Regions from separate parts of the Ensifer sp. M14 genome, predicted to be linked through region 3. Evidence: riboswitches for the same ligand, from Rfam matches in the RefSeq annotation. Region 3 holds a riboswitch; each other region holds the start of a gene.
What was found. A riboswitch is a leader RNA that binds a small molecule or an ion and turns the genes downstream of it on or off. The one in region 3 is predicted to bind cobalamin.
Positions count from the first base shown of each region.

Region 1: another riboswitch for cobalamin. It lies ahead of BLJAPNOD_RS35565 (ABC transporter substrate-binding protein); the one in region 3 lies ahead of bluB (5,6-dimethylbenzimidazole synthase).
Region 2: another riboswitch for cobalamin. It lies ahead of nrdH (glutaredoxin-like protein NrdH); the one in region 3 lies ahead of bluB (5,6-dimethylbenzimidazole synthase).

Region 1 is NZ_QJNR01000004.1:891,161-895,199, forward strand. Features, by position in the region: gene BLJAPNOD_RS04335 (iron chelate uptake ABC transporter family permease subunit) at 1-913, opposite strand, end outside; gene BLJAPNOD_RS35565 (ABC transporter substrate-binding protein) at 967-1,956, opposite strand; cobalamin riboswitch at 2,187-2,432, opposite strand; gene BLJAPNOD_RS04340 (alkaline phosphatase) at 2,653-4,039, shown strand, end outside.
Region 2 is NZ_QJNR01000014.1:229,410-233,448, reverse strand. Features, by position in the region: gene metE (5-methyltetrahydropteroyltriglutamate--homocysteine S-methyltransferase) at 1-1,227, shown strand, start outside; gene BLJAPNOD_RS29710 (acyl-CoA thioesterase) at 1,224-2,024, shown strand; cobalamin riboswitch at 2,180-2,405, shown strand; gene nrdH (glutaredoxin-like protein NrdH) at 2,706-2,927, shown strand; gene nrdI (class Ib ribonucleoside-diphosphate reductase assembly flavoprotein NrdI) at 2,945-3,361, shown strand; gene nrdE (class 1b ribonucleoside-diphosphate reductase subunit alpha) at 3,331-4,039, shown strand, end outside.
Region 3 is NZ_QJNR01000004.1:2,757,287-2,761,325, forward strand. Features, by position in the region: gene BLJAPNOD_RS13295 (phytanoyl-CoA dioxygenase family protein) at 1-410, shown strand, start outside; gene BLJAPNOD_RS13300 (SDR family oxidoreductase) at 500-1,321, shown strand; cobalamin riboswitch at 1,399-1,608, shown strand; gene bluB (5,6-dimethylbenzimidazole synthase) at 1,653-2,444, shown strand; gene BLJAPNOD_RS13310 (DUF2865 domain-containing protein) at 2,353-3,417, opposite strand; gene BLJAPNOD_RS13315 (acyl-homoserine-lactone synthase) at 3,608-4,039, opposite strand, start outside.

The sequences.
Region 1 (4,039 bases), 1.9 Mb from region 3:
CGGTGATCACGCCGATCGGCAGCACCTGACCGGGAATGATGACCCGCGACAATATATCGGCCGCGATCATGAAGATCGCCCCGGTAAGCGCGGCTGCCGGCAGTAGAAGGCCGTGGCGCACGCCGACCAGGAAGCGCGCCGCGTGCGGGATGACCAGGCCGACGAAGCCGATGGAGCCGACGATGCTGACCATCACCGCCGTCATCAGCGCGGTTGCCGAAATCAGGGTGACATAGATGCGCTTCACCGGGATGCCGAGCGAGGCCGCCGATTCCGCACCGAAGGTGAAGGCGTCGAGCGCGCGGGCGTGCCAGAGGCAGACGAGAAGGCCGCCGAGCGCCACCGGCAGCGCCAGCGCCACATCCGGCCAGCGCACGCCCGAGAGATTGCCGAGCAGCCAGAACATGATGCCGCGGGCCTGCTCGGCATTGGCCGATTTGGTGACGATGAAGGAGGTGAGCGCGTTGAAGAGCTGCGAGCCGGCGACGCCTGCGAGAATGATGGCGCCGGTGCCGCGACCGGCTCGGAGCGCCAGCAGCGAGACCAGCGCGAAGGCGAAGACCGCGCCGAAGAAGGCGCCGAGCGACAGCGTCAGCATGCCCGCGCCGATGCCGAGAATGGCGACGGCGACGGCACCGGTCGATGCGCCGGCGGAAATGCCGAGGATATAGGGGTCGGCCAGGGAATTGCGGAGCAATGCCTGCAGCACCACGCCGCAGAGCGAAAGTGCCGCCCCGCAGCAGGCGGCCACCACCGCGCGGCTGAGGCGGTAGTTCCAGATGATGCCCTCGTCGATCGCATCGAGCGGGTAACCGGCACCCCACAAACGGTTGGCGACGGTCTTGCCGACGACGTCGAGCGGAATGGCGGTTTCGCCGATGGCGGCTCCGAGCGCCAGCGCCAGGAAAAGCATTGCGAGCGCCGTCAGGACGGCGCCCGTTCGATTGATCGAAAGAGGCCTAAACCTCACTTCGCCAGGCCGGCTTTTTCGACCGCGTCGGCAAGCACCTCGATGCCCTCGATCGTGCGGATCGTCGGGTTCATCGCCTGTGCGTCCATGACGACGATATGGTCGGCCTTGACCGCCGGCATCAGGCTGGTGACCGGGTCGGACTTCAGGAACTTCATCTTCAGCTCCCAATCGTCGGCCGGGAAGCGGCGTCGATCCATCTTGCCGATGACCACGATCTTCGGGTCGGCCTTGGCGATGGTCTCCCAGCCGATGGTCGGCCATTCCTCTTCGGTCGAGACGACATTCTTGATGCCGAGCGCCGACAGGATGTAGCCGGGCGCGCCATTGGTGCCGGCGACATAGGGGTCGATGTCCATCTCGGCGCTGGAGAACCAGAAGATCGCCGACAGCTTGCCGTCGGCACTGGCGATCTTGCCGCGGGCGGCGTCCTCGCGCGCCTTCAGCTTGGCGATCAGCGCTTCGCCTCGATCCTGCACGTCGAAGATCTCGGCGAGCTCAGCGATCTCCTGGTAGATCAGGTCCATCGAAAAGGCATTGTGGCGCACGCCGTCGCCGCCGGCCGAATTGTCCTTGGCGGCGCAATCGGCAGGAGAGACATAGACGGGGATCGACAGTTCGGCGAACTGCTTCGGCGTGGCGACGATGCCTTCCGGCCCGACATGCCACTGGAACTGTGCGGTCACCAGATCCGGCTTGGTGGCGACGACGCTTTCGAAACTCGGGTCGTTGTCGGCAAGCCGCGGCACCTTGCTGTTGACGTCCTCGTAGCCGTCGATAACAGGGCCGATCCACACGGCGGTGCCGACGACCTTGTCTGCCAGGCCAAGAAGATAAAGAATTTCCGTGGTGCTCTGACCGATCGAGGCGGTGCGCGTCGGCGCCGCCTTAAAGGTAACCTCCTGGCCGCAATTCTTTAAGGTCAGGGGGTAGCTCGTCGCGGCCGAAAGAGCGGTCGAGGGAGCGACGGTCAGAAGCAGGGCCACGGAAACGGCTAGGGATGGGCAATGGCGCCCGACGGCATTCAAAATGGCTTTCAAGGGAATTCTCTCTTCTCGTGAGCTGCAAAGGGTCAGCCGAAGCGGCGACAGTCGGCCGGGCGATTTTCGGGAGACAATCGATCGCGAACGTCGAGAAGGACGGGGATAGGGCGCGCAAAGCCGCCGGATATGCGGATCATGGACAACTCCTGTTCCGGGCAACCCCGCCCGTGACGTTGGATCTTCTGCTTGACGGCAGGTCTCCTGGCTCGCGGATGGAGCGCTTTCCACCTGCCTTCCCGCAACGCGTGTGACGCGATCGCAGTGGCATGGCGCGCTGTCGCGCCACTGGGGTGTCCGGCATTCCGCTTACAGTTGCGGGGGCAGCCACGGTCTCGGTCCCTTTTGGGTCGTCCTCACCGTGTTCCCTATTAATCCCCGTCGGAGTCATCCTTCGGGGAACCGTCGACGCTACCCTTAGTGGCCCGGTCGGCGTTGCGTCAACCCGACAGGCGACGGAAAAGGCACGGCTACGCTCGTGTCGGGGCGGGTTACCGTAAAGCGTGGCACGGTGCCGTGTTCACCGAAATGTCGCGAAACCGTTCAAATAGTTTCATGCCGCTGTTAAGCCGCTGACATCAGTCTGGCCAAAGGTCCGGCACGCGAAACACAGCGTTCGCGAGGCTCGAACCGGAGGCTTGTTTGGCCGAAATCCTCACCACGCTCACCCGCCGCTCATTCCTTCTGTCTGCCGGTGCCGCCGGCCTCGTGGCGTCCTCCGGTCTTGCAACGCCGTTTTATGCCCGTGGCTATGGCCGGCCGGAATTCATCCATGGTGTGCAGTCGGGGGATGTCGACACACGCTCCGGCATGGTGTGGACGCGGGTCGACAGGCCGTCGCGGGTGACGCTTGAATATTCGACGACCGAGAGCTTTTCCGATCCGGTTCGCCTCGCGGACCTCACGGCGACACCACAGACGGATTGCGCGGTGAAATGCGCACTCGACAATCTCCTGCCCGACCAGGACATCTTCTATCGCTTCACCGCGACCGATCTTTATGACGTCAACCGGGTGTCGGAGCCGGTCATCGGCCGGTTTCGCACCGCGCCGTTGCGCAAGCGCTCGATCCGCTTCGTCTGGTCCGGCGATACCGCCGGCCAGGGCTGGGGCATCGACGATGTCGGCATGAAGACCTATTCGACCATGCGCCTGCACGAGCCGGACTTCTTCATCCATTCCGGCGACACGATCTACGCCGACAACCCCATTCCCGACGAAATCTCACTGCGAGACGGCGGCGTCTGGAAGAACCGGGTGGTGACGCATGAGAAGCGCGACGTGGCGCGCACGCTCGAGGAGTATCGCGGCCAATGGAAGTACAATTTGCTCGATGAGCATGTCCGCGACCTCAACGCCGTCTGCCCGACTTTCTATCAATGGGACGATCATGAGGTTCTGAACAACTGGTCGGCCTCGACGGATCTTCGCGACGATCCGCGCTATCCGGAAAAGGACGTTTCGGTCTATGCCGCCCGCGCCGCGCGGGCGTTTCACGAGATGACACCGATCCGCAACGTCCCGACGCAGCCCGGCCGCATCTTCCGCAAGATCGCCTATGGGCCGCTGCTCGATGTCTTCTTCGTCGATCTCCGGTCCTATCGCGGCCCCAATCAGGGGGAGGGCGATGAGGGCCTCTTCGGCTGGCGGCAGGCGGACTGGCTGAAGCGGGAGCTGGCCGCCTCGCGGGCCGTCTGGAAGGTGATTGCCTGCGACATGCCGATCGGCCTCGTCGTCTGGGACGACTACGCCAACAGGCGCGGTTCCGACGCCATCGCCAACGGCGATAATGGTCCGCCGACCGGACGCGAAACCGAATTCGCAGACCTGCTGCGTTTCATCAGGGACAATGCCATCGACAACCTCGTCTGGCTGACGGCGGACGTGCATTACACCGCTGCGCATCACTACGACCCGTCGCGCGCAGCCTTCAAGGATTTCCTGCCGTTCTGGGAGTTCGTCTCCGGCCCTTTGCATTCCGGCACCTATGGTCCGAAGGAGCTGGACATGACGTTCGGCCCGGACGTGC
Region 2 (4,039 bases), on a different contig from region 3:
GCCCGCGCCTTCGAGCCCGGCCTTGCCAATCCCGAGCAGGTCTTTGCAAAATCGACCGCAGCCGCCGCGGCGCGGCTGACCTCGCTCAAGGTGCACGACCCGCTGGTTGCCGGACGCCTGAAGACCCTGACGGCAGCCGACAGTCGCCGCAAATCGGGCTTTGCGACCCGCCGGCACCTGCAGGAAGACAGGCTGGCCCTGCCGCTCTTCCCGACAACGACCATCGGCTCCTTCCCGCAGACATCAGAAGTGCGTCAGGCACGGTCGCTGCATGCCAAGGGCGAGCTCAGCTATGTCGACTACCTCGCCTATCTGCGCCAGGAGACGGAGAAGGCCGTGCGCTGGCAGGAGGAGATCGGCATCGAGGTGCTGGTGCACGGCGAGTTCGAGCGCAACGACATGGTGCAGTATTTCGGCGAACAGCTTTCCGGCTACGCCTTCACCCAGAGCGGCTGGGTCCAGAGCTACGGCTCGCGCTACGTGCGCCCGCCGATCATTTTCGGCGATGTCTCGCGGCCGAACCCGATGACGGTTGACTGGGCAACCTATGCGCAGTCGCTGACGTCAAGGCCGATGAAGGGCATGCTGACCGGCCCGGTGACGATGCTGCAATGGTCGTTCGTGCGCGACGACCTGCCCCGGTCGATCGTGTGCCGGCAGATCGCGCTGGCGCTGCGCGATGAAGTCACCGATCTGGAAACGGCCGGCATCGCCGTGATCCAGATCGACGAACCGGCGCTGCGCGAGGGGCTGCCACTGAGACAGGCCGATCGAAAGGCCTATCTCGACTGGGCGGTCGAGTGCTTCCGCATCAGCGCCTCCGGTGTCGGCGACGAAACCCAGATCCACACCCACATGTGCTACTCGGAGTTCAACGACATCATGGCGGCGATCGCTGCGATGGATGCCGATGTCATCTCCATCGAGACCTCGCGCTCGAAGATGGAACTGCTCAGCGCCTTTACCGATCAGGCCTATCCGAACGAGATCGGCCCCGGCGTTTACGACATCCACTCGCCGCGCGTGCCGACGGTCGATGAGATGGTCCATCTGATCGAGAGGGCGACGGACGGGCTGACACCGGCGCAGATTTGGGTCAATCCGGATTGCGGCCTGAAAACGAGGCGCTGGGAGGAAGTGCGCCCGGCCCTCGTCAACATGGTGCAGGCGGCACAGGCGCTGCGGCAATCCTTTGCTGCCGGCCGGCGAGAGGCCGTGAACGTATGACGGACGATAGCAATGTCGAAATGGCGCCGGGGGAAACCCCGGCGCCTGCCACCCTGATCGACATCGTTTTTCCCGGCGATGCCAATCACCATGGCACGCTCTTTGGCGGAGCCGGTCTGGCGCTGATGGACCGGATCGCCTTCATCGTCGCCACGCGTCACGGCCGCGTTCCCTTCGTCACCGCGTCCTGCGATCGCGTCGACTTCCGCGCCCCTGCTCGTATCGGCCACGTCATCAGCTTCAGCGGTCGCCGGGTCCGGGTCGGGCGGCGCTCGATGGTGGTCGAAGTCGACATGGTCGCCGAGGATCTGATTGCCGGTACCCGCGATCTTTGCACCCGCGGCCAGTTCACCATGGTGGCAATGCCCGAAGGCAAGGACGCCGAATGGTCGTTGCCCTCTCTCGACAGCGCCACGATCGGTCCGACAAAGGACGACGCCGTGCGCATGGTCGATATCGTCTTTCCCGACCAAGCCAACAGCTTCGGGGCCATGTTCGGCGGCGACGCGCTGGCGCAGATGACCAAGGCGGCCTTTGTCGCGGCCACGCGGGCAAGCCGCAAGACGACGGTTCTCGCCTCCTGCCAGCGCATCGATTTCAAGCACCGCATCACCGTTGGCTCGATCATCGAGCTTGTCGCCCGGATCGTGAAAACAGGGCGAAGCTCGACGACGGTCGAGGTCGAATTGTGGTCCGAAGACCTGATGGGCGGGAAACGGACGCTGACTGCCCGTGGCGCGTTCATCATGGTGGCTGTCGACCGGGACAATCGTCCGGTTCCCGCTTTCGCAGCCTGACGATTTCAACCGAGGGAGCCGTCGCGACGGCCCCTCATCCACAGGCATTGCCGGAAGCGCGCGTTTACTCCCCGTTATCCACACCCGGAAAAATATTGTCGGCTCCCAGCGACCGCGGCAGCACCAGACCTATTGACGAGATTTCACACCCATATACTATATCTAGTGTTCGAGGTTCTTCCGATTCGCAAGGATTGGGAGCGAAGATGGGAATACGGTGCGCTTTAGCGATTTTGCTTGGCTAAGCCGTGGCTGCCCCCGCAACTGTAAACGGCGAGCGACTGTCCAGCATTCGGCCACTGAAGCATGATGCTTCGGGAAGGTCCGGACAGAAGCACCGACCCGTGAGCCAGGAGACCTGCCTCGATCAATAAACGTCCACGGGCGGGGTGTCCGGAGGGGTCAGAGTGTAATTGAGGCGGGATGAACCCTGCCTGATTGTCTCGACGTATCCCCGGAAGCGCCGTCTTCAACTTCGGGGTGAAGTCATGTCCGCGTCATCGAATTCCTATCACTCGCCAATGAAGAGGCGCGGGAACCCGCGCACCTGACGAAGACGTGCGCTCGGTCGTTTCGATCAGAGCAAGCCGTCATCCTGCCAGCCCTGCCCTTTCGCCGGAGCGCGTTCGCGCGCCCGCATGCCTTTTCATGCCCAGATCCAGCCGACCCAACGAGGAAGAAATGAACGTCACCGTCTACAGCAAGCCCGCCTGCGTCCAATGCACCGCCACCTACCGCGCACTCGACCGCAAGGGCGTCAACTATGAGGTGATCGACATCTCGATCGACGAGGACGCGCTCCAGACGGTCAAGGGCCTCGGCTACTTGCAGCTTCCCGTCGTCGTTGCCGGTCCTGAACATTGGGCGGGCTTCCGCCCCGACAAGATCAGCGCGCTGTCCTAAAGCCAAGGTGCCGGGCGATGGGCCTGATCGTCTATTTTTCCACCCGCTCGGAAAACACCCATCGCTTCGTCGGTAAGCTCGGCCTGCGCGCCATCCGCATCCCCGTCAGCGCAGCCGACGGGCCGCTTGAGATCAAGGAACCCTATGTGCTCGTCGTGCCGACCTATTGCGGCGACGACGGCCGGGGCGCCGTGCCCAAACAGGTGATCCGTTTCTTGAACGATGCGGACAACCGCTCCCACATCCGCGGCGTGATTGCCGCGGGCAACAGCAATTTCGGCGCGACCTACGGGATCGCCGGCGACGTGATCTCCGCCAAGTGCCAGGTGCCCTATCTCTACCGGTTCGAGCTCCTGGGAACCGACGAGGACGTCGCCAATGTCAAAAACGGGATGGAACGATTTTGGACGTCTCAACACTCGAACGCCCCTTGAAGGCGACGGAAGCGGCGCTCGATTACCACGCGCTGAACGCGATGCTGAACCTCTATGACGAGGACGGCCGGATACAGCTCGACAAGGACCGGCTGGCCGCCAAGCAGTACTTCCTGCAGCACGTCAACCAGAACACCGTGTTCTTCCATAACCTGCGCGAGAAGCTCGATTACCTCGTGGTCGAAGGCTACTACGAGCAGGAGGTTCTCGACCAGTATTCGTTCAATTTTGTGCGCGACCTGTTCGATCACGCCTATGACAAGAAGTTCCGTTTCCCGACCTTCCTTGGCGCTTTCAAATATTACACCAGCTACACGCTGAAGACCTTCGACGGGAAGCGCTACCTGGAGCGCTACGAGGACCGGGTGTGCATGGTGGCGCTGACGCTTTCGCGCGGCGACGAGGCGCTGGCGCGCGACATGGTCGACGAGATCATCTCCGGCCGCTTCCAGCCGGCAACGCCGACCTTCCTCAACGCCGGCAAGAAGCAGCGCGGCGAACTCGTCTCCTGCTTTCTGCTGAGGGTCGAGGACAATATGGAGAGCATCGCGCGCGGCATCAACTCGGCGCTGCAGCTGTCGAAACGTGGCGGCGGCGTAGCCCTGTCGCTCACCAACATCCGCGAAGCCGGCGCGCCTATCAAGCAGATCGAAAACCAGTCATCGGGCATCATTCCCG
Region 3 (4,039 bases):
AGTTGCCGCTCGAAAAAGGCGATGTCGTTTTCTTCAATCCGGCGCTGTTTCATGCCGCCGGCAGCAACCGCTCGGTCGATATCAAGCGCGTCGCCAATCTGTTGCAGGTGTCTTCGGCCTTCGGGCGGGCGATGGAGACGGTCGATCGCGTAAAGATGAGCGCAGCACTGTATCCGGCACTGACTGCCCTTACGGCATCCGGCACGCTGTCGGCTGGGGAAGCCGCCAATGCGATTGCCTCCTGTGCCGAGGGGTATTCTTTCCCGACCAATCTCGATCGCGATCCCCCGATCGGTGGCCTCGCGCCGAAGACCCAGGCACAGCTGATGCATGAGGCGCTTGCGGGCGGATGGAGCGCCGCGGATTTCAGCAAAGCGCTTGACGCGCAGACACAGCGCAAGCTGAGCTGAACGGCAGATATCGATATGTCAGGTCCCCGGCGCCTGCGGCGGGGACCATTGCCTGTCTTCACGCCAACTTCATTCCCGGGAGGAATTTCATGACCGAACAATACGCCCGTCTCGACGGCAAGATCGCCGTCGTCACCGGCGGCACGCAGGGGCTCGGCGCGACGATTGCCGGCCTGTTTGCCGAGCGCGGAGCTGAAGGCATCGTCATCTGCGGACGCAACGTTGCCAAGGGCGAGGCGAAGGCCGCTGAGATCCGCAAGGCGAGCGGCGCGCAGGTGCTTTATGTCGAGGCGGATCTCGAAAAGGTCGGGGATGCGCGCAAGGTCGTCAGCGCCTGCGATGCCACCTTCGGTCGCGTCGATGCACTGGTCAATGCGGCCGCAATCACCGACCGCGGCACCATTCTCGACACCAGCCCCGAACTCTTCGACAGGATGTTCGCCATCAATGTGCGTGCACCGTTTTTCCTGATGCAGGAGGCGGTCAAGGTGATGCGAAGGGAGGGCACACAGGGCACGATCGTCAATATCGGTTCGATGTCGGCGATGGCGGGCCAGCCGTTCATTGCGGCCTACTGCTCGTCCAAGGGTGCGCTGGAGACGCTGACCAAGAATACCGCCTATGCCCTTTTGCGCAACCGCATTCGCGTCAACGGCCTCAATATCGGCTGGATGGCCTCCGAGGGCGAAGACCGCATCCAGCGCGAGTTTCATGGTGCTGCAGCCGACTGGCTGGAAAAGGCGGCCGCCAGCCAGCCCTTCGGCCGGCTTGTCGACCCTAAGGAAGTCGCGCGTGCCTGCGCTTATCTCTCCTCAAACGAATCCGGCCTGATGACGGGGTCGGTCATCTGCTTCGACCAGTCGGTCTGGGGCGGCTATGACGGCTCGCCGCATCCGGTGGCGGCGCTCTGAAATCTGAGCCTGTCGTGTGGTGCTGTGGAGTGGCGAGCAAGTGACATCGCGCTTGCTTGTCATTCCCCATGGGCTGTGTCCTTATGCGACCGTCAGGTGCCCGCGACGCGGGAGAATCGGGAATCCGGTGTCATTCCGGAACGTGCCCAACGCTGTGACGGGGACGGTTTCGTCTGTGGATCTTGAATTCTCTCAAGATCTTGCCACTGGATCTTCATTCGATCTGGGAAGGTGAGGCGGCCGGTTGATCCGAAGTCAGAAGACCGGCCTGGCAAGATAGACCGAACCCCGCGCGGACGGCGGAAGGTTGTGCATTGTTGGGGATCGAACGATGCTGACTGACGCGAAGGGCGGCCTTGCGGCTGCAGAAGCCTTTTCATTTGACGAGCGCGAAGCCGTCTATCGTGCCATCGAGACCCGTCGCGACGTGCGGGATCAGTTCCTGCCCGACCCCTTGCCGGACGATCTGGTGATGCGCCTGCTCAATGCCGCGCACCGGGCGCCATCGGTGGGGTTCATGCAGCCATGGAATTTTGTTCTGGTCCGGCAACCGGAAACGCGCGAGAGGGTTTGGCAGGCTTTTGCCCGGGCCAATGACGAAGCCGTCTTGATGTTCGATGGTGATCAGCGGTCGAAATACCGTTCGCTGAAACTGGAGGGTATCCGCAAGGCACCCTTGAGCATCTGCGTCACCTGTGATCGCACGCGTGGCGGCTCAGTCGTTCTCGGGCGCACCCACAATCCCGACATGGATGTCTATTCCACCGTTTGCGCCGTCCAGAACCTCTGGCTTGCCGCGCGCGCCGAAGGCGTTGGCGTCGGCTGGGTCAGTATCTTTCATGAACACGAGATCAAGGCGATCCTCGGCATACCCGACCATGTCGTGATCGTTGCCTGGCTTTGCCTGGGCTATGTCGACCGCCTCTATCAGGAGCCGGAGCTGGCGGTGAAGGGCTGGCGCCAGCGGCTGCCTTTGGAGGACCTTGTCTTCGAGGAGGGCTGGGGAACAGGCCGGAAGGCAGACGCCGTGATCAGTTGTTCTGAACCGGCTGGTACCCTGGGCCCTTTGGATGACGAAGATCGATCGACGTCTCCTCCTGGGGAAGGAACGTCGGGCCGATGACGCGCACCTTGCTCTTGGCGGGATCGTAAGGGCGCTCTTCAGCGGCCGCGGCCGCCTTTGCGGCCGGGGCTGCCGCCTCCTTCTTGCCTTCGATGACGATGATCGACGACTGGTTGTCGCCGGCATTGGGTGTGGTCGCGGCCGTCTTCGGGATCTGGCAACCGCAAATACCGGGCGTGCCGACGCCACGTGTCCTGTAGGCAAAAGCGTTCGGCAGTTCGGTGTAGGGGCGTCCTGTCGAGGCGGAGACCATCTGGTCGCTCTCCTCGGTCGCAAGCTCGTGGAAGAAGAGTTCCGTTTCGGCGCCCGGGCAGCGGGCACGACAGGCCTGTTCATCGCGGGCAAAGTCCGCAGGACTGGCCTCGGACGAGATCGGGAAGAAGGCACCATCGCAGGTGCGCACGCACATGGTGCGAAGCGTGCCGGAATAGACGCCGCTTTCCGCCGGGTAGGGGCTCATACCATCATCGCGCAGCAACGGACCGTAGGATTCCTCCGGCGGCAGATCTCGCAGGATGTTGCGATGCGTCTCGGGTTCGTCCGGGTCGGCGCTGGCGAACTCCTCGCGGTCGCCGTAGCAGCCGTTGATTTCGAGAGCGGCCAGGATGCGCCGACGCGTGTCGTCGCCGTTGCCGGAGATCAGCTGCTGGCGCTCCGACTTGAGGATATCGAGATTGTCTTCCATCTCGGCGATCAGGCTGTTGATATCGGCGCAGATATCCGGGTCGCCGCCGTTGAACACGACGACGCTGCCGGTGCCGCAGCCGGCACGGCGGCGATCGTTGCGCGCCCGCCGCAGTTCGATGTTCTGCCTCGAAATTGCGCTCGCGTAATCGCGCGTATCGGCAGTGGTGGCGAACGACGCGGGCAGTTCGGCAAGCTTTGTGTTCAGGCGGTCGCACACGCTGGAGGCCAGCGCCGGATCGGCAAGAACCAGAAGCAGCGGCAAAGTCGCCGCCGCAAGGGTTTTCATGTTCCGGAACAAGGGCGAACGTCCATTCCTGCAACCGGGCGGGCGCCACCCTTGTTGTCCGGGATCGGTCGCCGTCGGCATTTCCTGTTTCAGCCCTATCATAAGGCTTGTCACTGCGTGTGCAACGACAAGCCTCGCATTGCGTTAACAGCTGCGTCCTCTCGGTCGAATGGACGGTGCCGATCCGATGTCAGGCGGCGCGCGCCGTTTCCAGCGACATCGGTCGTTCGAGAACCGTGCCTTCGATCGCGGCGACTGCCTTCATGGCGCTCAGCAGCGACGGTGTCACTTCCCAGGCGACGGCCACGGCATAGACCGAGCCGATCCGGTGCGGTTCGCCGATGCGCTCGCCGGGGCAACCCATGCGTCGGAACATCCGCTCGAGGAAGACGTCTGTGACCGTAACGATGTGGCTGATGCCGGAGGCAAGCCCGAGTTCGCCGACGCCGCACATCAGTTCGGCAGCAGCGACCGTGACCTGGTTTGAGGCGCGGTCCTGCGAAATCTCAGGGTCGATGCAGAAGCGGCTCGACTCCCAGATCGACGCGCTGCGGATCTCCGGGTTGTCGCCAAGCAGGATCGGGAAGGTATCGTCCAGCATGTTGGGGCCAAGCGTCGGCAG